Methanotorris formicicus Mc-S-70: one gene and its partner. The protein of the gene in region 1 binds, or shares a complex with, the protein of each later gene. Links are inferred from orthologs where the notes say so. Each region holds a gene or a part of one and is shown on either strand. Other genes may lie near its edges.

Evidence for each region.
Region 2: the proteins of METFODRAFT_RS01495 (region 1) and METFODRAFT_RS04085 are in contact, whole or in part, in a cryo-EM structure (PDB 9H1L), measured with the Methanococcus maripaludis proteins. The link is inferred for Methanotorris formicicus Mc-S-70 from one-to-one orthologs. Residues at the interface, in WP_104837391.1 of Methanococcus maripaludis: Cys8, Asp10, Ala12, Gly13, Ile16, Tyr17, Arg19, Ile20, Thr23, Cys41, Gln43, Asp44, Pro46, Phe48, Asp134, Asn137, Arg138, Val139, Phe140, Pro141, Glu142, Gly143, Arg145, Glu161, Lys162; in WP_011170365.1 of Methanococcus maripaludis: Ser79, Ser81, Arg82, His83, His84, Ala112, Gly113, Lys114, Asn115, Ile116, Asn139, Phe140, Glu141, Ser142, Cys143, Gly162, Pro163, Arg178, Arg179, Ala180, Gln181.

Annotation. Positions count from the first base shown.
Region 1 is NZ_AGJL01000005.1:9,629-20,788, forward strand. Bases 1,198-3,929 are described here. They hold METFODRAFT_RS01495 (methanogenesis marker 17 protein), read left to right. Parts: upstream 1,198-2,147; coding sequence 2,148-2,711; downstream 2,712-3,929. Other genes in these bases: METFODRAFT_RS01490 (methanogenesis marker 15 protein), read left to right, coding at 1,198-1,908; METFODRAFT_RS01500 (IS701 family transposase), read right to left, coding at 2,859-3,857. Also shown: purC (phosphoribosylaminoimidazolesuccinocarboxamide synthase), read right to left, coding at 1-120; more of METFODRAFT_RS01490, read left to right, coding at 673-1,197; METFODRAFT_RS01505 (toprim domain-containing protein), read right to left, coding at 3,972-4,376; METFODRAFT_RS01510 (hypothetical protein), read right to left, coding at 4,403-6,460; METFODRAFT_RS01515 (CBS domain-containing protein), read right to left, coding at 6,518-7,354; rgy (reverse gyrase), read right to left, coding at 7,650-11,160.
Region 2 is NZ_AGJL01000017.1:2,897-20,903, forward strand. The notes cover bases 758-3,747. They hold METFODRAFT_RS04085 (methanogenesis marker 7 protein), read left to right. Parts: upstream 758-1,791; coding sequence 1,792-2,703; downstream 2,704-3,747. Other genes in these bases: METFODRAFT_RS04075 (CBS domain-containing protein), read left to right, coding at 758-1,341; METFODRAFT_RS04080 (DUF2209 family protein), read left to right, coding at 1,366-1,770; METFODRAFT_RS04090 (hypothetical protein), read left to right, coding at 2,718-3,131; rimI (ribosomal protein S18-alanine N-acetyltransferase), read left to right, coding at 3,213-3,692; hisA (1-(5-phosphoribosyl)-5-[(5-phosphoribosylamino)methylideneamino]imidazole-4-carboxamide isomerase), read left to right, coding at 3,697-3,747. In the rest of the region: METFODRAFT_RS04070 (class I SAM-dependent rRNA methyltransferase), read left to right, coding at 1-162; more of METFODRAFT_RS04075, read left to right, coding at 376-757; more of hisA, read left to right, coding at 3,748-4,419; METFODRAFT_RS04105 (carbohydrate kinase family protein), read left to right, coding at 4,527-5,465; nadA (quinolinate synthase), read left to right, coding at 5,581-6,507; METFODRAFT_RS04115 (7-cyano-7-deazaguanine synthase), read left to right, coding at 6,567-7,328; METFODRAFT_RS04120 (DNA polymerase domain-containing protein), read left to right, coding at 7,367-10,180; METFODRAFT_RS04125 (pyruvate kinase alpha/beta domain-containing protein), read right to left, coding at 10,205-10,792; METFODRAFT_RS04130 (chloride channel protein), read left to right, coding at 10,886-12,070; METFODRAFT_RS04135 (METTL5 family protein), read left to right, coding at 12,083-12,706; cfbE (coenzyme F430 synthase), read left to right, coding at 12,721-13,905; METFODRAFT_RS04145 (HD domain-containing protein), read right to left, coding at 13,906-15,294; METFODRAFT_RS04150 (CDC48 family AAA ATPase), read right to left, coding at 15,393-17,591; METFODRAFT_RS04155 (hypothetical protein), read right to left, coding at 17,783-18,007.

The DNA of each region.
Region 1 (11,160 bases):
ATTTCCAGCAGTAATATCATCTCTAAACTCAATTAAAACATTATCATCATCAATTTTGTAGATGGACTTTGCCTTCCCTTTGTGTATTGGTGGGTTCTTTATTATTTCATTCACATCCATACTTTCACCAATTGGATTGTTTGCGTTTATATTTGATGTTGTTGTTAATAAATTTTGTGGAAAAACGACCTTTTGAAATGAGACGTTATAGTGTATTTAAATAAATAATTTAAGTTCATTATTGTTGATAAAAGAGAGAGGGTATTTAATACATTATCTTATCTTCTTTTTCTTCCCATAATTTAAATGTTTTCATGCATTCTTTTTTAATTAGATTCCATTCTCATCTGTCGAGATGCAATGAAATCATGTATGTCTTTTATCATCAAATCCTATAGAACTTGCATCATTCCTATCGCATCCATAATAAACCTTTTTTCCTCTTCTATAGCAATTTTCATAAAATCGATAATGGGATTGGAATTTTCCATATATTCACCTATTTGTATAATAAAGTATAATTTACCTTTAATTTCACCAAAGTTGCGATATATTCAAGTTCTTTATATTTTTAACTTTGTATTTCCATATAAACCTTTCTTTTTAAACCTAAAGTTTAAATAATATTTTATGTCATTGATAATTTAGAGAACAAATATTTGGTGGTAATTAATGGTAAAAATTGCAGAGTTAACTTGTGGAGCAGAATACAGTGGAGTTCAGAAAGAAATTGAAAAGGCAGCAGAAGTTGTTGGTGGAGAAATTATCTTTCCTGAGGTTGATTTGGATTATATTGATAAGGTTGAGGAGTATTTGGGATTTGAGGTTGCATCGGCAAATTTAAAATTGATGTTTGCAAGGGCAATGTCTATAATTGAGGGTAATACAGATGCAGAAGCAGTGTTTATAGCAACATGCTTTAGATGTGCAGAAGGGGCTTTGGTTAGGAATGAGGTTAGGAGGTTGATTCAGCAACATACGGATTTGCCTGTGGTTATGTATTCATTCACTGAAAGAACAAAGGCATCTGAACTTTTAACAAGAATGGAAGCATTAGCAACAATTGTAGAGAGAAAATCATTGTTGGCAAGGAAAAAGCAGGAGGGAATAAGTTTAGGTATTGATAGTGGTTCAACAACAACAAAGGCAGTAATTATGCAAGATAATGAGGTTGTGGGAACAGGATGGGTCTATACAAAGGATGTTATAGAATCTGCAAAAGAGGCAGTTGAAAATGCATTGAAAGAGGCAGGATTAAAAATGGAAGATATTGAGACCATTGGAACTACTGGATATGGTAGGCATACCATTGGAGAATACTTTAAGGCTGATTTAATTCAAGAAGAGTTAACTGTAAACTCAAAAGGGGCTGCATTTTTAGCAGATAAGCAGGAAGGAGAAGCAACAGTTATTGACATTGGGGGAATGGATAACAAGGCAATATCATTAAACAATGCAATTCCAGACAGTTTCACAATGGGGGGTATCTGTGCTGGGGCAAGTGGTAGGTTCTTTGAAATTACTGCAAGAAGGTTAGGCGTTTCAATCCAAGAACTTGGGGACTTAGCAGCAGAAGGAGATTGGAGAAAAATAAACATGAACAGTTATTGTATTGTCTTTGGTATTCAGGATTTAGTCACTGCATTGGCAGAGGGGGCAAAGGCAGAGGATGTTGCTGCAGCAGCGGCACATTCAGTTGCAGAACAGATTTACGAGCAACAGTTGCAAGAGGTTGATGTTAGGGATCCTGTTATATTGGTTGGAGGAAGTAGTTTGTTGAAGGGGATGGTTTTGGCATTGGAGGAAATCTTAGGTAGGAAAATTATTGTTCCTAAGTATTCACAGCATATAGGTGCTGTTGGTGCTGCATTATTGGCATCAGGATTTAGATACATGAAGAAGGATTAATTTTATTTTATTTTTAAAAATTATATTTGGGGTATTGTAGAAATTATTGTAGATTGTAAAGATAAAGTAGGAAAAATAGATCTACACGAAACTTTTAAAAAAGTTTCATCAAAAGGATAGGATGTCTTCAGCATCCTCTCTTAAAAACTAAAACCCTAACGAAACTTTTAAAAAAGTTGAGCAAAAGGATGCATTGCCCACTTCGTTCGCAATGCCCCTTAGTTTTTGGAGGGATATATATGGCAGAAATTATTGTAGATTGTAAAGATAAAGCAGGAAAAGAGATTTATACAAAAATCATCCAAACATCACTTGAGGATTTAGTGCTTGGGAAATCTATTTTGGAGGTAAGGATGGTTATAAGGGAAGATGAGCCATATTTTATAATAGGTGTATTACCAAAGAAGACAACAAAATTAATTAGATTGAGGGACTTTGCAAATATTGAGGGAACAAAGAAGGTTGATGGGATAACAATATACAAAATAAAAATAGAGGATGAAACATATTTGCCTTATCTCCTTGAAAAGATAAATATCATTGAACAACCTTCAAGGTTTGAGGTTGTGACAGATTCTCCAATAGATTTGGATATGGTGGTTTATGACTCAAAAAAGGATTTTGTAGCAAAGGTTCTTGATTTTATGAATAGGGTTTTCCCAGAAGGTATGAGGATTAGGAAAACGTTTTATGGAAAGGCAATTGTATCTATTGCATCAGAAAAACCATTTGAAGAAGAGTGGCTAAATGAGGCTTTAAAATTAAAAGAAGAGTTAGAAAATACAAAAATAATTGGGTTTTAATACATGACTAAAAACTATTTATATATGATGTTTCATTAATGTAATACGGTGGATGATGATCGGAGTAGCTACTGATGTATGATGATAGATGGGCGAACTGACACCACTTTTTATTTTTATAGGACTTTCGCAAATACATTTAAATACTTAGATTAACAATAAACCAGTTTCTTTACATAAAGAGATTATGGCATTCCCAACGGCTATTCGATTTAGTTCTCTTCTAAACTCATACCAAGTAATCTTTTTATCGATTCTAATTTTCTCTAAAATAAAGAAAGCCCTCATAGCTAACGAAATATGTCCTAATACTGGAAATCTTTTTCTAACGAAGAAATTTCCAATATTGCAGCACTGTTTAACTCCTCTGTGGAACTCTTCGATTCTCCAAGAGGCGTTTTTGACCTCTTGAAATTCTCCGAAACTCATAAATAGGTTATTCGTTATATAATATACTGCCTTTCCGTTTTTGGAAAGGCAGAAGAGTTTGACATATCCTACTTTCCTTAGATAAACGATTAATCCACTTTCAGGAATTTCTCCAAGTTCTTTAATCGAAATCCACTCACCGTTTTTGGAGAGGTTTATCTTCCTGTTCCTTTTAATTCTGCAGAGGTAAAATAAACCTAACTTATCGATAAGTTTTAAGTTTTCTTTGCTCGAATACCAACTATCGAAGCAGATATATCGAATATTAAATCCCCTTTCAACTAAAGAGAGTATTATTTCCCTACATAAATCATTCTTCGTCTTTCCATCCCTTGGTCTATCATAAACTCTAAAATCGATTGGAATGATGTTCTTTCCATTCGTAGCAATACAATCAACAACATGCATGCCCATAACTACTCGTTTATGTAGATTACTCCAACAATAATAAGTAAATTCTGTTGATTTCGAATAAAACTTATCTATAACAAAATCATCTATAACGAAAATGTTATATTCGGGAGTTATAAAGTTTTTCATGAAGTTAAATAGATTCTCTTGTGGGTTAAGACCCTCATTCCAAAGAATTCGATTTATGGTATCGTGAGATACGTTTATTCCGAAAATGCGTAATGTTTTAGATAGTTCTATACACGAATTAAACTCTGACAATAGAAGAAAGAGCATATAAACAATTGCATTCGCTTTTTTGAGAATATTCTCACCATAAACAATTTTTATTCGAAAAATAGTAAAATGTTGTGGTAGAAATATCTTATCATAAATGCTATATCATTATATTCGAATATGCTTGCGAAAGTCCTATTTTAATTAAAACTTAATTCCCTCAATTCTCCTTGAGATGTAGATGTATAAACTTTCTACGTCCTTTAAATCCCCATGGCTGTATTTTATAATCTTTTTTCTTATTTCAGTATTTACCTTTATCCCCCTACTCCGTAGTTCATCTAATATGGCCTTTGCAAATTGACGTCCTTTTTTATCAAAATCTGTCAAAAGAATAACCTCTTTAATGTTGTTTGCTATCAACTCATCCGCAATTTCAAAAATAGGTGTTCTTGAGACTGTGATAAAAGTCCCATCAATACCAAGATTTTTTAAAGATTCTATATCCTTTTTTCCTTCAACTATTATGGGAATGTCTCTTTTAGCCTCCTCTTTCAATTCCTCAATAACCTCCATCAACTTCATCAAATATTCCATTCGGCTGTGCATTTTGTGACCTCGGAATTAAATTATGATTAATTTGCATTAAAAAATTTGTCTATGATTTCTTTGTATTCATCCTTAACAATGACAGTTAAGGTATTTTTTATCTTATGCTTGATTTCAGATGAGGAGTTATTATAAACATCAATTAGTATGAAAATAAAATCTTCAACCAAATCTTTATTTTCCTTTCCAATTAGTTTTATTATTTCAATGGCATATTTTACATTTTCTTTTTGGTAGAGTAAATCTTTGATTTTTGATAGATTTTGTGGATATTTAACACATATCTCCCTTATAACCTCAATAATCTCACCGCTATCCCTACCACCTAAATTGTTAATCAAAACTGGCAATGCCAATTCAGAAGGGTACTTCTTTAAAAACTTTAATGCCTCTCTCCTTAATCCATAGTCATTTACCATCAGGATTATCTTGGGCAAGGAAAGTGTCAATATGTGGTTTTTTAGTGGATTATCTTTTTCGATGAATTTATTGACTGCATATAAGAATGCAAAGTGGATGTATCTATTTGGATACTTATCTAAGCAATCAAGTATTTCAAAGAACTTTTCAAAGACATATAAATCGGCATATATTCTTATTTTGTAATACATGGCATTTTCAGTTTTTATATTTTCAACTGTTTTAAGGATTTTGTCCCTCAAATTTAACCCTATATTGTTATTTGCATTGATTATGTTTGAGAGGTACTTTACCACGTATTCATTCTTCTTAACAATATCTAAGAGTTCATCAAAATCTATGCTATTTGTATCACTTGAACCCATAACTTCGATGGTTTTGTAGAGATGTTTTCCCAATTTTTTATTAATCTTTAAATCATCATAATGTAGATTCTCCCTTATGGCAATAGACCCAATGGTTTTCTCGATTGCTTCCATTGCAGTTAGGCATTTTCTCATTTCATTCTCTATCATAAGCATGTAGTGATAACCGCCAAGATACCACTTCTCATCCAACTCCATAAACAGTACCTCTAATTTTCTATATTCCTCTAATAACCTATCAAAAATAGAGGAATCTCCAAAATCCTTTAACAAATTTATAACAGATGTCTTTTTACTCAGGTCTTTTGTTGATAAAGATTTGAGGAGTTTTTCTTTTATGTAGTTTTTATATTCACTATTGGAAAACTTCCTCAACTCCCTCACTGCCGCAGATTTTGCCTTGCCCTTGGCATTTAAGAACCTTATGAGATAATCCACTTTTGTCTTTGAATCATTTTTGAGGGATATTAACTTAACACCAATAAATTGGAGTTCCTCATCCCCCATATACAAAAAATGCTTAAAAAACTCTTTATTGAAGAAGTTGTTTGATAACTTTATGTTGTTAGACATTATGTAGTTTAAAACTCTTTTTTTATCTTTTGAAGTTATAAGTTCCTTTTTTAATTCCTCTTCGTTGAATTCTATTTTTACACCAAGTTTTTTGAATAATCTCATAGCGTTTTTTTGTACCTTCTTTTTATCCCCCAAAAGTTCAATATTTAAAGATTTCCTTAGTTTTTCCCTATCATCATCATTTAAATAATCCACCAAAGCATAGAGGCATTTCAATGCCAAATATCTCTCTTTCCAATCCTTACTCTTTAGTTTTTCCAACAATACATTTAGGATTTTTGATGTGTTATGTTTCTCTGCGAGATTTTTTATAGCCCTCCCTATATCTTTGGTGTTCGTATGGATTTTTATCATCTCATACCAAATATTGTCTTCCTCCATGTTTTTGAGTATATGGCATATAGTATCCTCATCAAGTTCTCTCTTAGAAATCTCCAACAAACTCTCAAATAAATCTTCCCTACCACCTATTTTTTTTATCATCTCAATGCAAATTTTTGATATGGATTTTTTCTCATCGATGTTGGAAATAACTTCATATAAAAAATATCTTTCAACTATATCCAAATTTAACTTCTTCAAAACTACAAATGCCCTCCTTTTATCATCCCAACAACTACTTTTATCAATAATTTCCTTTAAATTTGAGATGTAATTTTCATTATTTTCAATGAGTTTTTTTATCTTTGCATATTCAGAATTTCTAAGGTAGGTAATAAGCATGATACCACCAAAAACAAAAAATAACATAAACAAACTAAAAAATTAAAAAATAAAATTTTAATTGCTAAAATACCTTATAATATCTTTTTCAGTTATAATTCCAACCAATTCCCCATCTTCAACAACTGGCAATGCCCCAATATTTTTGGTCGTCATTATTTCAGCAACATCTTTTAGACTATTTTCCTCTCTCACTGTAATAACATCCTTAATCATAATATCTTGCATTCTGACGTTTGTTATCTCCCTAACATTACCTGTTTGCATGTGATTAAATGCCCAATCACTACCAAGTAGTTTTATGAAGTCAGTTGATGTTATAATACCCACCAATTTACCCTCACTAACTACTGACAGTCTTCTAAATCCATTTCTCAACATTGTTCTCGCAACATCCTTCAATCTTTCCCCCGCAGTGGCTGCAATGACCTTTTTTGTCATATAGTCTTCAACTTTCTCTTCTTCACTTATTTTATCCTTTAATGCCCTAATTACATCCCTCTCAGTAATAAGTGAGATAAGTTGGTTATTGTTATTTATTATTGGTACTCCACCAACATTCTTCTCCAAAAATGTTTCTATGGCATCATCAATATCGGCATTCTCCTTAATGGTTACAACATTCTCTTCCATAATTTCTCTCACAGGTTCGTTAATGGCAGCAATAAAGTTTCTGTTATGCTTTTCCCTTATTAAATTGTATTTACTACCTCCCCCCATGAAATCCACAATATCTATACTCGTAACAATCCCTTCAACCCTATTTGTCCCAGCATCGACAATTGGAATTCTTCTAAAGCCCTCCTCGTTCATAGTTACCAGAGTTTTTCTTATTGTCGTTGTTGGATATACAGTTATAATTTCTTTTTTATTGATTATTTTATTTATTTTCAAAATATCCCTCCAGTTGCAAAATAATATAACTTAACTACATAATATTATAAGGAATTTCAATAAATTTATAATTTTCCATTTAAGAATTGTTTAATATTATTATTTAAATATACGAATATTTATTTTGAATTTTGTAAATGGTCGTTTGCGTTATAAATGATTGTATTCTTATGAATTAAAAGCATAAATTATGCTTTATTTGAAATTTTAACTTCAATTTATTGCCATTTAGGAAATTTTATATCCATATAACAACAAATTCTGCAAACGACCATAAACTCAAAAAAATAAAGATTTATGCAATTAACTTTATCTCGTTCAACAACTCATCCAAAACTTTTATGTATTCAATCCCTCCCTTCTCTATTTTGTCCATGATTTCTTCCAACTCCTTTGTCCTCTCTTCACAAATTAGGTTGTAGTAGTTATTTTTTAGGTAATTATAGACCTCAATACCCAATTTTGTTGGAATTATTTTCCCCTTATCCTTGCTTTTTAAAACATACTTCCTATCAAATAGTTTTTTGACGATTTGGGCATAGGTTGAAGGTCTTCCAATACTCCTCTCTTTCATCAATTTAATAACCTCTCCTTCATCATACAAAGATACTTTTGGAACCTTTCTGATGGATTTTTCAATGATTTTTAAGGTATTCTTTTCTATTTTTGGTAATTTTCTAAGTTTTAAGTTGTAGATTTTTGTCCATCCATCGTATATTATACTTATATATCCCTCAACCTTTGCATCCAAATCCTTTATATTTATCTCTTCATACTCAACTTTGCATTCCTTCATTTGAGATGCAATAAATCTCCTAAATATCAAATCATAAATTTTTATGTGGTTTTTTGTTAGGTAGATGCTGTTATTTTTTATAAATTCAATCAATTCAGATGTATCCATTGGTTTTGTTGGTCTTATACACTCGTGTGCCCCTTCCATGTAGTATTCTCTATTTTTTAGGTAATCCTTCATATTGTTGAGTTCTAAATACTCCCTCGCTATTCTCATCCCATCCAAAGAAACCCTTGTTGATGATGTTCTGTGATATGTGCAGTTGTGTGAGATAACTCCATTGGATATAAAATTTTGGTTATTTTTAATGCTTAAATCATAGACATACCCATTATAAGGAATATCTTCCACTTTTTTAACTCTAACAAATGATATATCCCCATAGACAATCTTTTCTAAAAATTTCTTATATTCTGAATTATTTGCATATCTTAGCACTGTCTTTAATTTTTCTCTTGGGATATTATTTGTTTTCTCTTTATACCAATTTTCAATGTGTATTTTGGTATCTTTTAGGATTTTTTTTCTTCCTTTTTCAAATGTTAATTTCCCAAATATTTCTTTTACTGGCAATAAATCACATTCAAATCTTTCTCCATGTTCCTTCCTATATATTCTATAACAATTCACGAAAGTCTCTTTTCTAATCCCCAAATATCCTGCAATTTTCTCCTTAAAGGTCTCTAATGACTTATTGCTTATTATTAAGGAATAAATTTCTTTATTTTTGTGTATAGTATTTAAGATACCAATTGAGTTTAGGTAAATCCCTATCTTCTCTAAAACATCTTTTCTTTTTGATGTTAAAATCATTCTTAAGTTATGTTTTTTTGCCTTTTTATCATAAAGTAGGGAGAAGCATCCATCTGTATCGAAATATCCGGCAATTAATGCATTTATACAACTCTCTGGAAGAGAGAAAATAATTCCATTTAGTTTTCCATTCCTCATACCTAATTTTTTCAAAATTTCAGCAATAATTGGATTTGAAATAATTACTTGGCTACCAGAAATCCAATTATGTAAGAATGGGAATGTATCATCTAATATTCTTTTAACATCCTTTAATGGTGTTTGTGCAATCTTAATTTTGCTATCCTGAATACTTCCATCTCCTAACACCAAACCAGCAAAATACCAAAACTTTTCATCTAACTTAAATAATGGAATTTTCTTAGTTCCTGCAACACTTTTATATATGTATTTTGCCTCTTTCTCAACATCATCCAAATCAAAATCCCATTCAATTAAATATTTTAATGGAACTCTTCTGTTTCTCAAATATTTATATTTTGTGCTTGTTTTAATATCATTTCGGATAAATTCTGCTATTTTTTCAAATATGGTAGAGTTTTCATCAAACTCTATTAACACATCTGTAATACCCAAATATTTCAGAAGATTTAATAGGGAAATTGGCTTCCTTTCAACTTTATAGTTAAATGGCATTGCAATGTAATCATTTTCTTTAATATCTTTTGCAGGAATCCACCTTAGTTGAGAGTCTCTTAGAACTAATAAGCAATGGTCTGGAGTTGCTTTTAACTCATAATTATTTGATAAGGTAATTTTTCTTAGATTTCCAATGTATTTCAATTTCCAGAATTTAATGGCTGTATCTCTTTTTATTGATAAATTATCTAAATTTAATGATAAAATATCTTTCTCTTTAGCATTGATAATATCCTCAATTGTCTCAATTCTTCCATCCCCTAACACAACATAGGTATCTGGGGTCAAACATAGCCCTAATTCAAACAACTCTTGAGCAATTTTCATGACTTCATCACTACTAAGTCCAAACCTCTTTGTTGCCTCCTCTAAAAGTGTGTCTGTTGTAAATGGTGGATTTGGATAAATGCCCTTCTCATAAACATTTACCTCAACATCAACATAATCTTTATCCTTAAATCTCTTGGCAATTTCTTCATCAACAATTGTTCCAAATGAGATATCATTTTCCAATTTTAGGTAGAGATATGGAACTTTTATTTGATACTCATTGTATCTATCAATAATCCACCCCAAAACTGGCGTTTGAACCCTTCCAGCAGATAAGTAGGTGTTATTAAATGCATCCCATAACTTTTTACTCAACTCAAACCCAATCCACCTATCCTCAATCCTCCTAACAACTTGCGCCCTTACTTTATTCTCATCCAATAATAACTCTTCGCTTTTGCCTTCTTTAACCATTTTTATTGCGTTCGTTATTGCTCTCTTTGTTATCTCATTAAACCCAATTCTAAAGATATTTTTGTTGAATGGTTTTAGGTTTAGATATATATCATACCCAATCTTCTCCCCCTCAACATCAATATCCGTTGCTATAAATACAGCATCAACTTCACTTGCCAAATCCCTCAATATCTCAATGTTCTCCTTTGCATCGTGAATAACTATATCTCCATTGGTTCTCTCCTTAATTCTTTTAATTAACTCCTCAATATTCTTTTCATCAACAAATTGCTCCCCATTTATCCTCTTAATTGTTCCATAAATTGGAATGTATGAATTATTGCCTACTAATACCCCATGATAACCCTCTTTTGTTACCAAATCAAATATATGCCCACCGCTTGCAGTTATAATCAAATTCCAATCCCCAATACAGACCTCATAAACCTTCTTATTGTTTATTCTCCTAACAGATGGCTTTCCAAAGAAATTTGCAATCGTCCTTGCTTTGTTAGGGCTTTCCACAACCATCAACGCTGATTTTAATAAATCTGGCACTTTATTTTTCTCTTTGGTCTCTTTCAACTTTCTCCTATCTTCATCAATCTTCTCTATCAATTTTTCAACATCAATCTCATCAATCCTCTTAAATTCACTCTCATACATGAATAGCATATACTTCTTTAAACCCTCAAACACCTCTGCATCATCAACTAAAACAATTGAAGCCCCCTTAATTAACCCATTTTCAGTCATCCTTGATGTTCTTCCAGATGTTTGAATGTAGGTCTTTACATCGGGGATTAGTAGATAGTATTTATCTTCTTCTTTC
Region 2 (18,007 bases), on another replicon or contig:
GAACCCTCAGAATTTAAAGCAGTAGCGATAGATGCGGCATTAAAGGCAAATAAATGGATTAGACAGATAGGATCTTACAGAACTCAATCTGCAGATCATCCAATAACATCAAAGGGAACTGAATACTTAAAATGTTTATTTTTTAAGGTAGATGAGTTCTAATTAACTAACCGTGATTACCTTTACTCCCATAAAACAACAATCCATAATACTACAGAATTAAAAAACTTAAATATAACAAACTAAAAAATAAAAATAGAATACAAAAAATATTATCCTTTAATGGGGATTAAGATATTAAATATAATATTAAATTAATTATAAAACTTTAAGTTATTTAACTCCTTTGGTCATAAATTCTTTGTGGTGATATTTATGTTTTTTAAAAAACTATCAACAATTGAGAGGATATACAACATTGGGTTGGAGTTGGAACATTTGGATGAGATATTCGAAAAAATAACCAAATTTTTAATAGAGTTTGAGGAAGACATAATAAAAACCTACGCCTCAAGTGTCTTAAATGAGATAACAGTAGAGAACATAATGACAAAAGACGTTTTAACAGTTCCAGAAGATATGAACTTGGAAAAATTTGAAAAACATATTAGAGAACATAAGCATTTGGGTTATCCTGTTGTTGATGAGAATGATAATATCCTTGGTATTGTAACCTTCAATGATTTAAAAAAGATTGGAAAGGAGTTATTTAAAAAATTTAAAGTTAAAGATGTGATGACCCCTGAGAGTAAGTTGGTAACCGTCTCTCCAAAAACAAGTGCAGCAGACGTCCAAAAAATTATGTGGAAAAATGATATTGGAAGGATTTTAGTTGTTGATGATAAAAACAATTTACTTGGAATTGTAACAAAAAGTGATTTATTGAGGGCATCAGTAATTTTACTCAACGAAATGCCAAAAATAACAGAATGCAAACACATAACAAACTTTTATTTTTACGATAGGGATGCATCAAAGATAAATAAACTTGCCGATGATATGGTTGTATTGCTTGGTGCGAGGGGGTATATTGTCTCAGAAAAAGAGGGGTATATTGAGATATTGACAAGAGATTGGGAACCACTTGCAAAAATAATGAAGAGTAAAAATAAGATAGAGCATATAACTATAACAACAAAAACTTTAAACCTAATAGATGAGAAGATAGCCAAAGAGGTCATAAACCTCATTGAAAAATATGCATTTGAGGAAATTATAATAACTGATCACATCACACTAATTAATGAGAGATCTTCTATTATTAGGGTAATAACTGATATAACATCATTCAGAGATAGCAAAAAAACCTTTGGAACTGTAACTATTAGAATAGATTTCTAAAACTTAAAAATATGAGGTGGTAAGATAAAGGTTCTTGGAATAGATGTGTCTGGGAGGCATGATGTGTATGGGAAATTTCTAAGGCTCTATGCAGGAATTTTGGCTGAGATATCAGCAGATAGGGTAATACATGTTGAAAAGATAGAGGTGTATTACTCAGAAAGTTCAACACAAACGCCAAAGGATATAATAAAAGAGGTTAAAGAATTAATGGGTAAAATAAAAGGAAACTACGACTACATAGTTTGTGAGAAGGGGGAATTTTTTAAAATCCCAAAAGAACACGTTTCAAGTTTGTTGGGAAAGGAAGTTATTCATCCAAAAACTTTGGGGGAATTGGAGTTGGTGAATATTGCCCATCATGTTTCTTACTCATGTAGAAAATTATTGTTAAGGGAGTTAGAATTAAACAATTTGGAATCAAAATGAAAAGGTTATTTTGGTGGAAAAATGTATGAAATTGTTAGATATGAAGGAGGAGTATATAAGAATAATATTTTAAAGGAATGGATTGAAGATATAGGTGGCTTTGTTATTCAGGAGCATGTCATGCAGTTGGATGTTTATATGACCGTTGCTTTGCCTCAAAGTGAGATTGAGGCATTTAAAGAAGAGGCTAAGAAATATAAGGGAAAGGTTGTTGAGACGCCATTGGCAGGGATTGAGATAGCAGTTGTTGCCCCAAGTTTGTCAAGGCACCACCTTCCACACACCGCATGTGATATATCAGAATACGTTAGGAGATTTGGGGCAAAGCCAAATATGATAGGTCTTGCACACGGAGCAGGAAAAAATATAAGTAGAATTAGCGAGAGAGAGAAGAAACTCATAGAAGAGCATGATGTTGCAATATACGTAATGGGTAATTTTGAAAATTGCATAAAAGACAAAACCCATTTATTTGATGTAGATATTCCGGTAGTTGTAACTGGAGGACCGGAAGAGTTGGATATCCCTTACCCGTATGTTGGAAACTTGGGAAGGAGGGCACATAGGTTGAGACACGGGGAAGAGACCAGGGCATTGAGAAAGATGGTAGATGTTGTTACAGATTTGATAAATGAAAGAAGGAGAGAACTCTCCTACGACCCCCCAATTGTGCCACCAGTTGTTGTTAAGGATGAGATTGAAAAGAGGGTTGAGGAGGTATTTAACATACTTTCTCCAATGCCTATTGTTACGCAACTTGATGGTTTGAGGATTAAGATGGATTATGATAAATACAAGGATAAAATTGCAAATGTTAAAGTAGGGAATTACGTTTTAAAAGATATTGCATATATAACAAGGTCTATGATGAAGAACTACATTCTTGTAAAGATAAAACCAAAATCAGAAGTTGAATTTGAATTAAACAAATAATTGGAGGGAAATTTATGGAAGATATGGATAATCAAATAATAGAAATGCCAATACCTCCCGGATTACCACAATCCATTATTGCCAGATTGTTAGAGATGTGCAATGTTAAGTTTGATATTAGGACGGATGAAATTCACGATGTGAAGTATCCTGTTTTATGTGGGACTTTGGAGGATTTAAAAATAGCAAAGGAATATTTGGAGTTGACCACAGAAACAAAATTGGCGTTGAGGGAAATAGCAAGATTGGCAAGAAAATTCAAAACAAAAGTTAAACTATACACTAACGATGATGAATACAAATACATCTTAGAGATTATTGCAAACGACATAGCAAACAAAGATAAGATTGAAGTTGTTGAAAAAGAACCAGAAGGGGAATATGAAACCGTAAAGGTTCTTGATAAGGAAATTAAGGTTTATATTTAATATTATGTTTTTTTATATATGTTTTTTAATATTATTCAGATGAAACTCTTTTTATAACGCAATAAGGTTAGGATGGAAAATATGATTGGGATTAGGAGATTCAGATTGGAGGATTTGGACAGGGTTGAGGAGATAGAAAAGCAATCATTTAAAAAAATATATCCACGTTTTTTATTGATTCACCTATACACAAACTTTCCAGATGGATTTATTGTTGCTGAAATTGATGGTCATATTGTTGGTTATATTATAGGCACGATTGAATGGGGAAATGGTCATATAATTTCAATTGCAGTGGATAGAAAATTTAGAAACAGGGGAATAGGATCAATATTGATTGAATATTTAGAAAAGTACTTTTTTGAGAGATGCAATGTTAAATACATTGTTTTGGAGGTTAGAGTTAGCAATAAAAAAGCGAGGATGTTTTATTATAAGAGAGGTTATGTTGATAAGAGATTTCTCCCAAAGTACTACGATGATGGAGAGGATGCTATTTTGATGGTAAAGAAAAGAAAGGACTTAAAAACAAACTATCCAATAACCATAAGTATGTGGTGAAAAGATGAATATAATTCCTGCAGTTGATATAAAAGACCAAAAATGTGTTCAACTTATACAGGGGGATCCAAGCAAAAAACATATCGAATTAGACAATCCTGTAGAAGTTGCAAAGAGATGGGAAGAGGAAGGAGCAAAGATGTTACATTTGGTAGATTTAGATGGAGCGTTTGAAGGAAAAAGAAAAAACAGAGAAATTTTAAAGAAAATTATAGAAGAGGTAAATATCCCAGTGGAAATTGGTGGAGGGATTAGAACTATTGAGGATGCAATGGAATTAATAAACATTGGTGCTGAAAGAATAATCATTGGAACTATTGCAATTCAAAATCCAAATTTTGTTGAAGAACTTTCAAAAAGATTGGATAGTAAGAAAATCATGGTTGCGTTGGATGCAAAAGATGGATATGTTGTTATAAAGGGATGGAAGGAAAAAACAAAATACACTCCAGTAGAGATTGGGAAAATTTTGCAGGAGAAAGGTGCTGGGAGTATTTTGTTTACAAATGTAAATGTTGAAGGGCTTTTGAAGGGAATTGATGTAAATCCAATTAAGGAGTTGGTAGATTCATTGGATATCCCAGTTGTTGCTTCTGGTGGGGTTACATCTATTGATGATTTAATAAAGTTGAAAGATTGTGGGGTTGAAGGAGTTGTAATCGGTTCTGCATTGTATAAGGGGTTGATAGATTTAAAAGAGGCTATAAAGGTTGTTGAAGGTAGGTAATCATTTTATTTTTTAAATATTTAAATCTGTTATATCATTTTCGAAAATCCTAAATAAGATATATTATAAAAAGATAGGTCTTAACAAATTATCATTATGGTGGTTGCATGGATGAGGATAGTTTTAACTCTAAGAAAAATAAGATCGTATCTGTTGGGCATATAGCATTGGATTATATATTCAACGTTGAGAAATTCCCAGAACCAAATACATCCATTCAAATTCCATCTGCAAGGAAATACTATGGTGGAGCGGCATGTAATGTTGCCGTTGGTGTGGCAAAACTTGGATTATCCTCTGGCATTGTATCGTGTGTTGGCTATGACTTCAAAAATTCTGGATACGAGAGATACTTAAAAAACTTCGGTGTTGATATTTCCCAAATCTACCACTCGGAGGAAGAAGAAACTCCAAAGGCATGGATATTTACAGATAAGGACAACAACCAAATAACATTCTTCCTTTGGGGAGCAGCAAAACATTACAAAGAACTAAATCCACCATTATTCGGATCAGAAATTGTCCATTTAGCCACTGGAGACCCAAAGTTTAATGTAAAATGCGCAGAAAAAGCGAAAAAAAATAATATATTGGTATCTTTTGACCCTGGGCAGGATTTGCCATTATATGACAAAGAAACCATGGAAAAAGTTATAGAAAACACTAATTTTTTATTTATGAATAAACATGAGTTTGAGAGAATTTTAAAGTTATTAAACACTAATTTGGAGAGTTTGATGAATAAGGTTGACGTTTTGGTTGTAACCCATGGTAAAGATGGGAGTATAATATATACAAAAGATGAAGAAATAAAAATTCCAAGTATTAAAGCAAAGAAAGTTGTTGACCCAACAGGTGCTGGAGACAGTTATAGAGCAGGATTTTTAACAGGTTATGTAAGAGGGTATAACTTAAAAGAGTGTGGATTAATTGGTTCCTGCGTGGCATCATTTGTTATTGAAAAAAAAGGCTGTCAAACAAACCTGCCATCATGGGATGATGTTGTTGAACGATTAAAAAGAGAGGGCTATGTATTGGAATTCTAACTATGTGAAATAATATTAAATTTAAATCTGAAACCTTTGTTTTATTATTTAAAAATAACTTTAATTTTAAATAGTTTTTATTTTAAAAATTTAACTTCAATATGGAGGAATAACCATGAGTGATATCGTTCAAAGAATAAATCAATTAAAAAAAGAGAAAAATGCGATAATATTGGCCCACAACTACCAACCAGAAGAAATTCAGAGGATTGCGGATTTCGTGGGAGATTCTTTGGAACTCTGTATAAAAGCGAAGGAAACAAGGGCAGATATAATAGTATTTTGCGGAGTAGATTTCATGGCGGAAACAGCGAAAATCCTAAACAGCGATAAAAAAGTTCTCATTCCAGAAATTAAAGACATTGAGTGTCCAATGGCTCATCAGTTGCCAGCAGATGTGGTGAAAAAAGCAAAAGAAAAGCATCCTGATGCGATGGTTGTTGTTTACGTTAATACACTCGCTGAAACTAAGGCTCTCGCTGATGCAACGTGCACTTCAGCAAATGCGGATAAGGTGGTTAACTTCCTCGATTGTGAGAAGGTTTTATTCGGTCCAGATAGAAACCTCGCTTACTTCGTTTCAAAAAGAACGGATAAGAAGATTATCCCAATCCCTGAGGATGGACATTGTTATGTACATAAGAAGTTCACTCTTGAAGATGTTAAGAGAGTTAGGAAGGAATATCCTAATGCAGAACTCCTCGTGCATCCTGAGTGTAATCCAGAGGTTCAGGATTCTGCAGACTATATTTTAAGTACAAGTGGAATGATAAGACATGTTCTAAACTCTGATAAGAAAAAGTTTATTATCGGTACTGAGGTTGAGTTGATTACAAGGATAAAACTCGAACTTGAGAAAACTGGGGAAGAGAAGGTACTAATTCCATTAAGAGAAGATGCTATCTGCGACCCTATGAAGAGGATAACGTTAGAGAAGGTTGAAAGATGTTTAAAAGAGGAGAAGTATGAGATAACCCTCGACGAAGAGATTATTAAAAAAGCAAGAGTTGCAATAGAGAGGATGCTGAGTGCAAAATTATAAAAATTATTAATTATGCATTATTTGGAATTTTATTCATATTTTCCCCAATCCGTGAGAGTATGGAGGAAATTATAAAAGAAATAAGATTAAATACATCAAAGAAAGCGTTAAAATTGATAAAAGAAAAAAATTTGATAGATTTGGATGTATATGACAATTTGATGAATTTGTTGAATAGAAGGATTAAGGGCGAGAAGTTTTACAGATTTGATGTGAGGCATAAACCTACATGCGTTGTAGCATTTAGTGGTGGAGTTGATAGTTCTGCCTCTGCAATAATCTCAAAAAGTATTTTTGATGTTGTTGGGGTTACCGTGTACTCAAAATACATCATGCATGAAGAGGTTAAAAACCATATAAAAAACCTCTCAAAAAAATTAGATATAAAGCATGAATTTATAGATATTAATATGGATGAGATTGCTAAAGATGTTGAAGATGGAAGATACCACCCGTGTGGGAGATGTCATAAGGCAGTTGAAGAGGCGGTTATAAATTATGCGAAAAATAAAGGCATTAAATTTGTAATCTTTGGAGATCTACTGTCTGTTGGGTATTTGTCAATTATCCCAATGGATGATGGGTTAATAAGGATAAATATGCCTGCCTTCCTATCCCTAACAAAGAATGAAAACAGGAAAATTTTAAGACAGAATAACATAGAAATAAAACTCCCATACGGTTGCCCATTGGTAAAAAAAGCACATAAACATAGGCACATGAAGAAATTCACAATCCAAAGAATTTTGAGGGAGGTTAGAGCACAGGTTGTAGACAAAGATGAAGGGTTAAAAAACATTTTGGATATACTTAATCTATGACTTATCATTCACCGCAAAATTTCTTTTTGGTGTTTAAAATGGATGCATTAGTTGATTTAATATATAAAACTGAAAATAATAGGGCAATTATTTATCTTTATTTGATTCAGAAGATATTGAAGGACGAGAATTTTAAACCTTATTTTTATGTTGAGTTAAATAACAACAATATTGAAAAAATTGAGGAATTTTTAAAAAAGAACAATCTTTCCCATTACGTTGAGAGTATAGAAGTAGTCAAAAAACAAATAATCAACAAAGAAAAAGAAGTTTTAAAAATAATTACAAAACATCCAAAATACGTTCCTAAGTTGAGGATTTTGAAGGAATTTGATGAGGTTTTGGATATTTACGAGCATGACATACCATTTGCAAAGAGATATTTGATAGATAACAAAATCATCCCCATGACATATTGGGATTTTGAAAAAAATAAAATAAAAAGCAGAGGTATTCCAAAATTAAAGGCTATAGCATTTGATATGGAAGTTTATAATAGAAATTCCGAACCAAATTCACAAAAAGACCCAATACTAATGGCAAGTTTTTGTGCAGAGGATTTTAAGAAAGTTATTACTTACAAACCATTTAACCATGAGCGTGTTGAGGTTGTTGAGGATGAAAAGGAACTCATTAAGAGAATCATTGAAGTTCTAAAGGGTTATGATATCATTTACACCTATAATGGGGATAACTTTGATTTTCCTTATTTAAAGAAAAGAGCAGAGATTTATGGAATAAAATTAAATTTAGGAAGGGATGGGGAAGAAATAAAAATCTCAAGAGGGGGTATGCATTTAAGAAGTTACATCCCTGGGAGGGTGCATATTGATTTATATCCAATAGCAAGGAGATTACTCCATCTAACAAAGTATAAGTTGGAAGATGTTACATTGGAACTTTTTGGGATTAAGAAGTTGGAAGTTGGGCATCAGAACATAAGTAAACTTTGGGAAGAAAATGATGAAAAACTTATTGAATATTCATTTCAAGATGCACTTTATACATTTAAAATTGGGGAGTATTTTTTGCCGTTGGAGGTGATGTTTTCAAGGATTGTTAATCAGACACTCTTTGAGATATCAAGGATGAGTAGTAGTCAGATGGTGGAATATCTCCTATTAAAAAATGCATTTAAAAACAACATCATTGCCCCAAATAAACCTTCAAATGAAGAATATCAGAGAAGATTAAAAGAGAGTTACGAGGGGGGTTATGTTAAAGAACCCATAAAGGGGATGCATGAAGGCATCATCTCTTACGATTTTAAAGCATTATATCCCTCAATTATAATAAGCCACAACATAAGCCCAGATACCATTGATTGTGAGTGTTGTAAGGATGAATCAGAAAAGATTTTGGAACATTGGTTCTGTAAAAAGAAAGAAGGGCTAATACCAAAAACATTGAGGAATTTGGTTGAGAGGAGAATGAATATTAAGAAAAAAATGAAAGAAAAAGCAAAAAAAGGAGAGGTTGATAATGAATATAAACTCTTTGATTATGAACAGAAGTCATTGAAGATTTTGGCAAATAGTCATTATGGTTATTTAGCATTTCCAAGGGCGAGGTGGTATTCAAAAGAGTGTGCAGAGGTTGTTACATACTTGGGGAGAAAATACATACAAGAAACAATAAAAGAGGCGGAGAAATTTGGATTTAAGGTTATATATGCTGATAGCGTTACGGAAGATACTGAAATAATAGTCAAAATAAATGAAGAAATAAAATTCCTAAAAATTAAGGACTTGTTTAAAAATGCCGATTATACAATTGGAGAAAAGGAATATTATGCCCTAAATAATGTTTATGCTTTAACTTTAAATGATGATGGTAAGTTGGTTTGGAAAAGAGTGCCTTATGTAATGAGGCATAAAACAAATAAAAACATCTATCGTGTTTGGATTACAAATAAATGGTATGTTGATGTTACAGAAGACCATTCTTTAATTGGTTATTTAAATAAAAAATTCGTTGAAATCAAACCATGCAAAATAGGGAATGCCTACTTAATAATTTTGGATAAATCAACACTCAACACATACAATTTTGTAAAAGTTAAAAAAGTTGAAAAAATTAATTATAATGGATATGTTTATGACATTGAGGTTGAAGATACACACAGATTTTTTGCAAATGGAATTTTAGTCCATAATACTGATGGTTTTTATGCAGTTTGGAAGGAAAAGATTGATAAAGATGAACTTATCAAAAAGGTTCATGAATTTTTAGATATGATAAATTCAAAACTTCCAGAAAATATGGAGTTGGAGTTTGAAGGCTTTTATAAGAGAGGCATCTTTATAACAAAGAAAAGATATGCCATAATAGATGAAAACAACAAAATAATCATCAAAGGTTTGGAATTTGTAAGGAGGGATTGGGCAAACATTGCAAAAAAAACACAAAAAGCAGTTTTAAAGACGCTTTTAATTGAGGGGAATGTGGATAAAGCAACAAAAATCATTCAAAATGTGATAGATGATTTAAAGAAGGGGAAAGTAAATAAAGAGGATTTAATAATATACACCCAACTAACAAAAGACCCAAAAGAATATAAAACAACCGCCCCGCATGTTGAGGTTGCAAAGAAAATAATAAAAAAAGGTGGAAGGTTAAGGATAGGGGATGTTATTGGTTATATTATAACGAGTGGTGAAAAATCAATAAGTGATAGGGCAAAACTTCCAGAGGAAGCAAAGGATTACGATGTTGAATACTACATAGAAAACCAAATCCTTCCACCAGTTTTAAGGATTATGGAGGCATTGGGGGTTTCAAAGGAAGAACTTAAAAATTTTGGTAAGCAAGTTACACTGGATGATTTCTTCACAATAAATAAAAATAAATAGTTAAAAGTAAAACAAATAATTAACTTACAACTCACCCATTTTTTTCTTGTTTCTTGGCATGCATATAATTTCTTTTGCTTCAATATTAAAGAACGTGTTCATATTTGCTGGTTTTATAACCATTGCTGTATCTGCCCCCCTACTCCTCCCACCAATGGCGATAATGTCCTCCTTTACAGAAACCAATCCTGCATCTGCTGCCATAACTGCTATCTCATAACAAACCTTAACTCCATGTCCAAATGTTCTCAATGTTTCTGCTATAACTTCAACAGGTCCGTAACCCCCTAATTTTCTTGAGATTCCTCTTTCAACACCACTTAGTGCATGAGTTCCCATGAATACTTTAGCCCCCATGTTTTCCAATTCTTCTCTTGTTTCATTACTCATCGCTCTTGTGTCATCCCCATAAAATCCTTGGTGGTAGGTAACTACAACAACATTTAAGTTTAAATTTTCCTTTTTAAGAAATTCTAAGAGTTTCTTTGCAGTCTCTCCTGTTGAAGATGCAACAACAATACTCTTTATATCTCCCATCTTTGCCCTCTCAACTGCAAGTTTTAATGTTTGTTCTGTGTTCTGGGAACCTGCATAGTCAAAATAAACTACCATCTTCTCACCCAATTTTTTAAATACGGTTTGTTAATATTATAATACAAACATAATATTACTTTCAATGTTATTAAAATTTACGAAAGGGAAAAAATGATAGTTGACGTATTTAATTTAAAAAGGATTATAAAGTGGCTTTATGTATCTTCACTTATCGGTGTCGTTGGTAGTTTGAGTGCTATATTTATTTCCATAATTATTCATTTTGCCTATTTAGGGGGACATTTTAATCCAATATATATACCATTTGCGTTGGCATTTTCTGGATTGTTGGTTGATTTTTGTCATAATTTAAAAGATTCTGGTGTTGATAGGGTTTTGAAAGCATTAAAAAACAACATCCCACTAAATCCCATTGTTGGTTTTTTAAAGATTATTGCCGCTGGGATTGTTATTGGTTTTGGAGGTAGTGCTGGAAAAGAGGGACCTTGTGTTCAATCAAGTGCATCATTTGCGGATGTGTTGTATGAGGTCTTAAAATTAAAGTATAGAAAGGCAGTAATCATTAGCGGTATCGCTGGTGGGTTGAGTGGTGCTTTTTGTGCTCCCCTCGGTTCTGCGATATTTGCATCAGAAATAGTTAATGGTCATGATTTTAACTATAGGGGTTTGTTTCCGTCAATCTTTGCAAGTGTCATTGGCTACTTTACATATTACCTAATCACTGGGAAAAAGCACCTCTTCAATATTGATTTATCATATAATTTAACACCACCTGACTTTATACTGTTCTTTTTGTGTGCAGTGTTCTGCTCTATTGCTGCATTTTTATATATCTCTATGTATGGAAAGATAAGGGATTATTTTGATAGCCTTAAATATCCTCAGTGTTTCAAATCATTTGTTGGAGGAATCGTTGTTATGTTAATTGGTTATTTTATCCCCCAAGTTTTAGGTTTGGGTATTGATGTGATATCAAATTTATTCTTTGTGAAGTATGGGGTGGTTTTGTTAACATTGATACTCTTGGGAAAAATATTTGCAACAACATTCACAGTTGGGGTTGGAACTCCTGGAGGGTTAGTTATTCCATCAATGTTTGTTGGGGCAGTTTCAGGGGCGTTATTCGGAACTTTGGTTGGAGTGGAGAATATAGCACCATTCATAATCCTTGGAATTGCAGCATCCATGGCATCCATTGCAAATGTCCCACTTGCCTCTGCAATTCTCTGTACTGAGATTTTTGGCTTTGATTTTGCAGTTCCTGCAGCAATTGGGGCATTACTTGGATATCAATTGACGAGATGGAATGTCATCTACAGATATATCAGTCTTTAATAGAGTGATAATATGAAAAAGAAACATTTGGAGATAATATTGGATCAATTAAAACCCCATCCAAAACCTAAGGCAAGTTTGGAGCAATATACAATAGAGGGAAGATTGGCAAGTGAGATTTTATTTTTTGCCAAGGATGATATTGAGGGTAGTGCTGTTGTTGATTTGGGCTGTGGAACTGGGATATTGGCAATTGGAGCCAAACTTTTAAATGCAAAAAAAGTTATAGGCATTGATATTGATGAAGAGAGTATTGGGGTTGCCAAAGAAAATGCAAAAAAAGTTAATGTAAATGTTGATTTTTATTGTATGGATGTTGCTGATGTTGATGCCAATTTTATAAAGGAAATTTGTGGGGATTTGAAGATCGTTGTTATACAAAATCCCCCATTTGGTTCTCAAAAAAGGCACGCAGATAGAATATTCTTAGATAAGGCATTGGAGATTGGAGATGTTGTATATAGCATCCACAACGCAGGAACGAAGGATTTCGTTGTTAAATATGTTAATGAGAAAGGAGGAATAATAACCCATATCTTCCAAGGGAGTTTTAAGATCCCACATATTTATGAATTTCATAAGAAAGAGGTTATATACATTCCAGTGAACATTTTTAGAATAATATCTAACAAATAACAATTGGGATTTACATGCTTATCGTAGATGTGAATCATGGAGCATTGGATTTGGCAAGAGAGTATATAGAATTGGGATATAGCGTTGATGTTTGGGATATATATGGAAAGTTGGAAAAGGATAAAGATTTTTTGAATAACTATGAGGACATAATTTCGAAGGTAAAAATCATAAAAAAAGATGAAAACATCAACTTTAATAAATATGACAAAGTTATCGCCCCAATTCACTGTCCAATAGATGTTGATTTTATCTCATTCCACGATGCAGTTTCAGAAATTGTGAAGGAGAAATATGGCATACAAAAAAAATTTATTGAAGTTACTGGGGTTAAGGGAAAGACAACAACGACAGAGATGATAAACTTTATTTTAAAGGATGATTATGAGGTTTTTTTACACAACAGTAATAGAGGTTCAATAACCCCAACTTCAATATTGAATGTCCTCAGGAGAGGCAATCTTGATTTTGATTATTATGTATTTGAGGTTTCACTTGGGATAACGGCATGTGGATACGGAGTTATTACAAATATCCTTGAAAATTACCCAATAAGTAAGGGCAAGAGAAACGCCTTAGTGGCAAAGATCTCAACCCTAAAAAATGCAGATAAGAAATATATAAACATGAAGATTTTGGAAGAGTATGAATTAAAATTAAATTTGGAAAATTTGTTTGTTTTAGATACAAATGGGGAAATAATATCTAAATATCCACTAAAATACAAATTTAATGACCATATTGTTGAATTCAACAAAGATGTCTTTGGCATGCATCTTGTGGAAAATTCAATTTTTGCCATAAAGGTTTGCGAAAATTTCTTAGATACTGAGGAGATAATTGAAAAAATAAAGAATTTTAAGATAAACAGTAGAATGAGTGTAGAAAAAATAAAAAATAGATATATTGTTAAAAACATAAACCCGGGACTTGATGTTAAGGCAATTGATTATGCAATAAAGGATTTTTTAGAGGTTTTTGGAGGAGTTGTAGTTATTGGTGGTGATTTTGGTATAACTTGTGAGGAGATAGATGTTAAAAAATTAGCCAAAGTTTTGGAAAAGTACGATGCAAACTTTATATTTGTGGGCGATGTTGGGAAAGAACTGAAAAAAATTTTAAAAAATCCATTTTACGATGAAATTGATTTGAATAATTTGAATGGGAATGTATTGGCTATAATTAGGACTTCTTTATAACTATATTTTTACAAAATTGTAATCATACCTATAAATCCCACCAATCTTCTCAATCTTCTCCTTTATCAATCCGCAAAATACCAACTTATGCAGTTCAGAGAAAAACTCGCTCTCTGTCATCCCATGATCTTTTGCTATTGATAAAAATGCCCCCCTACCTTTAATTATCCCATGCTCTTCAATAATATCCAGCAAAATACTTTCAATAGGGATATCTTTTATAAATTCTTTTAGGATATCCCTTTTATATGATTCCAACTTCTTCCTTATCTCCCCAACCTTATCTGGTGGAGCATAAACCCCAACATCCCACAATCTAATTTCAGATGGCTTTAAACTCTTTGCAAGTGGGGAAACTTCATCCAACCTATATTTTTTATCATCTATGATGATTGTGACACTATGTTCTTCCATTTTTGGGTAGTCGGGAATATCCAAAAATACACTTGTCCCTAAATACTCTGATAACTCTTTTTCAAGATTTCTCACATTTTCTTCATCCATTGAAATTAAAACCCACCTTTCCTTTGGAGTTAGGTCGGTATATTTGTATGTTATTATCTTTTTAAACAACTTCCTCCCATCAATCATTTTTATTAATCTATTTTCTTCCCCTTCGCTATTTCTCAACGTATAAATTAAATCTATGTCATCCATATATGCCAAATCATTTATGCTAAACAACTTATCCTCCAAAGCATACATCACAGATCTTTTTAACATAGTATCTGCGATCCTTGATGTTGGATGCATATAAACGGTTGGATACATCTGATGCCTTGCAATTAAGAGAGATTCAACAGCATGAATCCCCTTCTCTAAGATTCCAATTCTCAATTTACCCATCTCTTCATAAGTTACAATACTTCTCATAATCCTTGGCAAGTCAATAAGTCCATAGGCAACTCCCGTGTGATAACTATCTCTCAACAGATAATCCATCCTATCAGCGTCAACATCCCCACTTATTATTTTTCCCTCAAGTCCCTTCTTATTTAAAACATCGATAATTTCTTTGTTTGAATAATTTTCAAATTCCATCTTTTTAATCTTCGTCCTTGCCATCTGCTCATGGTTGTATCCACATATCTCCAATGTATGGGAGAACGGAGGATGTCCTATATCATGAAGTAATGCAGATATTCTTGTTAATTCCACATCAGCATTTAACCTTTCCGCAATTTCACCAGCAATATACATCGTACCAAGAGAGTGTTCGAACCTCGTATGGTTTGCACTTGGATATACTAAGCATGTTAATCCTGTTTGTTTTATATTCCTTAATCTTTGGAAGTCTATAGTATCCACTAACTTAATTTCTTCATAACTCAATGGAATATCCTTATGAATTGGGTCTCTGATAACCTTTTTACTGTTACTAACAATCATACATGTAGATGTATAACAATAGATATTTAAATATTCCTGAAACTTATAAATTCAAATATATAAATTATTGGGAAATAAAAAAATAAAAAATTTGGGGTTTAGATTACTTCCCTGCCATCATCTTTTTTCTTTTCTTTGTATGTGGTTGTTGTTGTTCTTCCATATTCTTTTGCCAATTTTTCATAGATTTCTACATCTTCCTTATTTATTGATGGCCTAATTTTCTTCAATGCCTCTTCAAAGTGCCTCATCTCGACTTTATCTGCTTTCATGTTTTCCCTTAGAGCCAGCATTGCAGCCTCTCTACAAATTGCCTCAATATCTGCCCCAGTGTAGCCTTCTGTTTTCTCTGCTAATTTTTCTAAGTCAACGTCCTCTGCAAGTGGCATGTTTTTTGTGTGAACTTTGAATATTGACAATCTTGTTTTCTTATCTGGTGCTGGAACAAAGACAATTCTATCCAATCTTCCTGGTCTAAGTAATGCTGGATCAAGGATATCTGGTCTGTTTGTTGCTGCTATAACAACAACATCCTTGGGTTCCTCCAATCCATCTAATTCAGTTAGCAATTGATTAACAACTTTTTCAGTTACACCACTATCATGTCCTGAACCCCTTCTTGGAGCAATACTGTCAATTTCATCAAAGAATATTACTGTTGGTGCTGTTTGTCTTGCCTTTCTAAATATCTCCCTAATTGCTTTCTCTGATTCACCAACCCACTTACTGAATATCTCTGGACCTTTAACGCTTATGAAGTTTGCTTCACTTTCATTTGCAACTGCCTTAGCAAGCAATGTTTTACCAGTTCCTGGTGGACCGAAGAGTAAGACCCCTCTTGGTGGTCTAATACCCATTCTTTCAAATACTTCTTTATGCTTTAATGGCCATTCAACTGCTTCCTTAAGTTCTTGTTTAACCTCCTCTAAACCTCCAATGTCATCCCATTTAACATTTGGGACTTCAACTAAAACTTCCCTCAATGCTGATGGCTCTACTTCTTTCAATGCCTCCTTAAAGTCATCCATTGTTACCTCTATACTGTCAAGGATGTCCTTTGGAATTTCATCTTTATCTAAATCAAGATCTGGCAAGATTCTTCTTAATGTTTTCATTGCAGCCTCTTTACATAACGCTGCTAAATCTGCCCCAACGAATCCATGTGTTACATCTGCAAGGTAATCTAAGTTAACGTCCTCTGCAAGTGGCATGTTTCTTGTGTGTATTTGTAAAATTTCTTTTCTTGCATTTCTGTCAGGAACTCCAATGACGATCTCCCTATCAAATCTTCCAGGTCTTCTCAATGCTGAGTCTAATGCATCTGGCCTGTTTGTTGCCGCTATAACAACAACCTGTCCCCTACCTTCAAGTCCATCCATCAAGGTTAGAAGTTGGGCAACCATTCTCCTTTCTACTTCACCAGTTGCCTCATCCCTCTTTGGTGCAATTGCATCAATCTCATCAATGAATATAACTGATGGAGCATTCTCTTCTGCTTCTTGGAATATCTTTCTTAAGTTCTCCTCTGTTTCCCCAACATACTTACTCATTATCTCTGGACCATTTATTGAATAGAAGTTAGCCCCTGCCTCATTTGCTACTGCCTTAGCAAGTAATGTCTTACCAGTTCCTGGGGGTCCTGCGAGGAGGACACCTTTTGGTGGCTCAATACCCAACCTTTCGAATAATTCAGGATGCCTCATTGGGAGTTCTACCATTTCCCTAATCTTTCTAACTTCTTCTTTTAAACCACCAATGTCCTCATATGTTACACTTGGAACTTTGCTTTCTTTAATTTCTTTTACAGGTTCTTCTTTCAACTCGACTGTTGTAAATTCTGTTATTCTTATAGGTCCTTGTGGGGAGGTGTTTACTACAATAAATGGAAATGCTGTTCCTAAAACACCTATAACTACTCTTGAACCTTTACCAACAACTTGTCCCAATAATCTGCTTTTGACATATTCTTCAAATCCACCACTAAACCTAACTGGTTGCATTGGGGCAAGTACTACCTTATTAGCCTCTTTAACTTCAACTTTTCTAACTTTAACTTTGTCCCCAATACCTGCTCTGGCATTTTGCCTCAATAAACCATCAATCCTTATAATTCCTTTTCCTTGGTCTTCCAAATAACCCCTATATACAATAGCGTATGCTTTACCCTTACCTTCTATTTCAATAACATCTCCTGGTTTTAAAACAAGTTCTTCCATTGTTAATGGATCGATTCTTGCTATACCTTTACCCACGTCCCCCTGATATGCTTCAGCAACAATTAATTCTTTTATAGCCATAATCTCCCTCCAAATTACTTTTAATTTACTATCTTATGTTGAGAATAATCATCAATGATGTTAATTTTTGATGACGTTATAATATACCGTTGAAGTTCTATATAAACCTTTGGTTTTGTGTACAGTTGATACACAATCAACAACATACATGGTAGCATCAAATGCAATATACTGACTTAACACCCTCCCAATTATATGCTAACCATGTGGAACCAATAATACCTTGAAAAGCCACAGTTTCTACATCTAACAATGAGTTTTGATTCAGTTACTAAAATATCCTGGATACCATTTTTTTTACAGTTATAACAAGTTGCTTCCTTTTCCAAGTACCAAATATCATACTTGGATTTTTTATTTTTTTCAAGTTCTAAGATATTTTCCTCTTCAACAGAGATTTTTCTTATTAGATAGTA